DNA from 2 places in the Anthropogastromicrobium sp. genome. Region 1 is predicted to be linked to the other one. Evidence: a T-box and tRNA genes for the amino acid it is inferred to sense, from the RefSeq annotation. Region 1 holds a T-box; the other holds one or more tRNA genes.
The links. The T-box of region 1 lies ahead of proS (proline--tRNA ligase). A T-box ahead of a tRNA ligase gene usually reads a tRNA of that ligase, here a tRNA-Pro.
Positions count from the first base shown of each region.

Region 2: it has a tRNA-Pro gene. The T-box ahead of proS (proline--tRNA ligase) is inferred to sense a tRNA for this amino acid. The anticodon was not compared.

Region 1 covers NZ_JAXWCK010000027.1:115,443-117,641, forward strand. The annotation lists gene WJP93_RS05465 (aspartate kinase) at 1-897, shown strand, start outside; T-box leader at 956-1,163, shown strand; gene proS (proline--tRNA ligase) at 1,226-2,199, shown strand, end outside.
Region 2 covers NZ_JAXWCK010000007.1:2,570-4,768, reverse strand. The annotation lists gene WJP93_RS00360 (LCP family protein) at 1-344, opposite strand, end outside; gene WJP93_RS00355 (RNA polymerase sigma factor) at 367-864, opposite strand; tRNA gene WJP93_RS00350 (tRNA-Glu) at 1,044-1,115, opposite strand; tRNA gene WJP93_RS00345 (tRNA-Pro) at 1,145-1,218, opposite strand; tRNA gene WJP93_RS00340 (tRNA-Glu) at 1,226-1,297, opposite strand; tRNA gene WJP93_RS00335 (tRNA-Pro) at 1,327-1,400, opposite strand; tRNA gene WJP93_RS00330 (tRNA-Glu) at 1,408-1,479, opposite strand; gene WJP93_RS00325 (insulinase family protein) at 1,696-2,199, opposite strand, start outside.

The DNA.
Region 1 (2,199 bases):
GATGGTTCCTTTAATGCAGCTGTCACAAACAAGATTATGTCTAAGCGTCTTGAGAAAGTAGAGCGTGCCGTAATTCCAGGATTTTTTGGTGCAGAGGAGGATGGCACCATTAGAACATTCTCAAGAGGCGGTTCTGATATAACTGGTTCTATCGTTGCAAGAGCCGTAAATGCTAATCTGTATGAGAACTGGACAGATGTTTCAGGCTGTATGGTAGCAGATCCGCGTATCATTAGAAATCCGGAGCCAATTACAACAATCACTTATAAGGAGCTTCGTGAGCTTTCTTACATGGGAGCTTCCGTTCTTCATGAGGATGCAATCTTCCCAGTACGTCAGGCAGGTATTCCGATCAATATCAAAAATACAAATTCACCGGAAGACAAGGGAACCATGATTGTGGAAAAGACATGTCATGTGCCGAAGTATACAATTACTGGTATTGCAGGAAAGAAGGACTTTGTAGCAATCAATATCGAGAAGGATATGATGAATGCAGAGATTGGCTTTGGAAGAAAGGTACTGGAAGCTTTTGAAAAATATGGTATTTCCTTCGAGCATATGCCAAGTGGTGTTGATACCATGACTGTTATTGTACATCAGAGCGAGTTTGAGGAAAAAGAGCAGAAGGTATTGACAGAAATCAAGCATCTGGTTCACCCGGATGTGCTTGACCTTGAACCGGATATTGCTCTTATTGCAATTGTAGGACGTGGTATGAGAGAGGCAAGAGGAACAGCAGGACGCATCTTCTCAGCATTAGCTCATGCAAAGGTAAATGTAAAGATGATTGATCAGGGTTCTAGCGAGATCAACATCATCGTTGGTGTAAAAAATTCCGAGTTTGAGACAGCAATCAAAGCAATTTATGATATTTTTGTAGTTTCTCAGCTCTAAATTGGTTGACAAATCAAATTTTGTTTTGTAAGATAGAACCATTCAGATTATAAATCTGCATGGTGCAATGAAGAAGAATAGTACTTTCAGGCGGTTTCACAGAGAGTATGCGGTTGGTGAGAGCATACAAATGCGCGGGAACGAACCTACTTTGGAGCATTCCAGGAAACTGGACGCAGCCAAGCGTTACAGGCATAAAAAAGAGAAAACCGCATGGTTTTAATAAGGGTGGTACCGCCGAAGCAAAGAATGATTTGGTCCCTTGTCAGTAAAAATTGCTGACAGGGGACTTTCCTATTATCCACCCGAATCAAAAATGGAGGTTAACATGGCAAAGGAAAAGAAATTAGTAGAAGCAATCACTTCAATGAATGAAGATTTTGCACAGTGGTATACAGACGTTGTAAAGAAAGCTGAGCTGTGTGATTATACAAGCGTAAAGGGATTTATGGCAATCAAGCCATATGGTTATGCAATCTGGGAGAATATCCAGCATGAACTTGACAGACGTTTTAAGGCAACTGGTGTACAGAACGTGGCAATGCCAATGTTTATTCCGGAGAGTCTTCTTGACAAGGAAAAGGATCATGTAGAAGGTTTTGCACCAGAGGTAGCTTGGGTTACTCACGGTGGACTGACAGAGCTGCCAGAGCGTATGTGTGTACGTCCAACTTCTGAGACATTATTCTGTGATTTTTATTCAAGAGACATTCATTCTTATCGTGATCTGCCGCGTGTATATAATCAGTGGTGTTCAGTTGTTCGTTGGGAGAAGGAGACTCGTCCATTCTTAAGAACAAGAGAGTTTTTATGGCAGGAAGGTCATACTGCTCATGCAACTGCAGAGGAGGCTGAGGAAAGAACAATCCAGATGTTAAATGTTTACGCTGATTTCTGTGAGGAAATACTGGCTATTCCTGTTCTTAAGGGTGTTAAGACTGATAAGGAGAAGTTTGCAGGTGCTGTATCTACTTATACTATCGAGGCTCTTATGCATGATGGAAAGGCTTTACAGTCTGGAACGAGCCATAACTTTGGAGATGGTTTTGCAAAGGCATTTGATGTAACCTTTGCAGATAAGGATAATAAGATTAAGCATGTTTACCAGACTTCATGGGGTATGACAACACGTATCATCGGTGCGTTAATCATGGTTCACGGAGATGACAGCGGTCTTGTTCTTCCGCCAAGAATTGCTCCGACTCAGGTAACAGTTATTCCGATTGCAGCTCATAAGGAAGGTGTTATGGATAAGGCATATGCACTTAAGGAAGAGTTAGCAAAGAACTTCAGAACAACTAT
Region 2 (2,199 bases), on a different contig from region 1:
GTACCTGTTTTTTTATCTGTGCGACCATCCGTTCCAAGTAACAAATAATATTTCATTTCTTGATTTACTTGCACGGTCTGTGAATTATCTTCCTCTGTACTCTTTTCCACCTGTGCTGCAGGCTGATTTGTATTCTTATTTCTTATAATGTCTGGCATAGCTGTCACCATAAAAAATACAATAATCGCTGCCGCTGCCATTGCAATTTTCGCAAATCTGCCCATCTTTTGCCTATTTTCTTTTTTTGTCTGCACTTTTGCTCTCGCAGCTACCCATATTTTATCTTTCTGTTCTTCCGAAAGCTTTATTTCATCGCACATATTTCTATAATCATCCTGCTTCATGCTGCACCTTCCTTTCTGTTTGTTAAATTCGTGAACTACTATCTGCCTGCGGCTCCACCAGTTCTTCTTTCAATTTTTTTCTCGCTCTAAGTAAGAGTGACCGCACCGTAGATGACTGTTTTTCCATAATTTTAGCAATCTCTTCCGTTGAATAGCCGACATAATAATATAGATAAATTACTGTGCGGTATTTTGTTGGCAATGACATTACACTCTCCCACACATCGCTAATCTGCACACCTACCTTTTCCATATCAATAAGCGATTCGTCCGCTGTCACCTTACGTCTCCACCATTGGCGATGAAGCTGCCTGCATTCATTAACCCCAACCTTAAGTAACCATGACTTTTTATGACTTTCCGACTCAAATGTTCCTGTGTACTCCATTAAATGTACCAATGTATTCTGCACCGCATCCATTGCATCATGTACATTTCCAGTGTAAAAATAACATAGTCGGTACAAATCATCACCGTAGTCATTATAGATTTGACGTACCTCTCTTTCTTCGTGTTTCATCCCTTATCACCTCCGCCTTGTAACGATCAATGCATTGAATTTTCTACTTGTGTTTTATTTCCTTTCACCTATATCATGCAGCTGCCTTAAGAAATGTTGCAAACTATTATAAAAAAGATTCTGTTTCCAGGAAAAATCCGAACAAAAAAGAAAAAGTCCTGCTTTCGCAGGACACATAGCAGCTTGTAGGAGAATCGAACTCCTGTTTTCGCCGTGAGAGGGCGACGTCTTAACCCCTTGACCAACAAGCCATATTTATTTTTTCTTTGCCTATCGGCAATCGAGGCGACAAGATTTGAACTTGCGACCTCTGCGTCCCGAACGCAGCGCTCTACCAAACTGAGCCACACCTCGAGCTAAGCAGCTTGTAGGAGAATCGAACTCCTGTTTTCGCCGTGAGAGGGCGACGTCTTAACCCCTTGACCAACAAGCCATATTTATTTTTTCTTTGCCTATCGGCAATCGAGGCGACAAGATTTGAACTTGCGACCTCTGCGTCCCGAACGCAGCGCTCTACCAAACTGAGCCACACCTCGAGCTAAGCAGCTTGTAGGAGAATCGAACTCCTGTTTTCGCCGTGAGAGGGCGACGTCTTAACCCCTTGACCAACAAGCCTTGCAACGATATATATATTATCATATCTCAATTCTTTTGTCAACACTTTTTTCAAGTTTTTTTAATTTTTTATTTTTTTTGTTCTTTTTCGACACTTTACAACGGCACGCTAATACCACATTCGCAGCAATCATTTGTAAAAACATTTGCGGGATACCATCACTTTTGCGAATTGGTATCCCACGAATAAATTGCCTAGCTCTGAATAGTTACAACTTACAGCGTAATAATCTCGTCAAGACCACAGCCTTCCATCTGCTCTGCACCACCTACAACACAGATACCGCCCTCTTTCATAGCAGTACTAATCTGCTCTGCGGCCTGCGCTAGCTTTTCTGGTGTTGTCTCGAGAATCTGCTGCCAACGTGTGCAGCGCTCTTCCCAACTAATCTGTCTCCAATAGAAGTTATCTGCTGCCTGTCCCTTCATTCTAGGTGTCTGAAGCGGTGACTGATCTGAAACTGTTCCAATGATAAAGCCTGTCAGATCTGGATTTTGTGCCGCAAACTCTTTTAAGAAGCTGCTGCAATCTAAATATTTTCTAAGAGATTCTCTGGCGCTCGGATCACGATACGAATAGCAGTAAAATCCTCCATTTGCTCGAGTAAGCATACCTGTTCCGTAAGCACCGCCCTGAACGCGAATTACATTCCACAAATAGCTCAGGCTCACAATCTTGGCTGCTGTCTGCCATGCACCATTATAATTTCCTGTAATTGT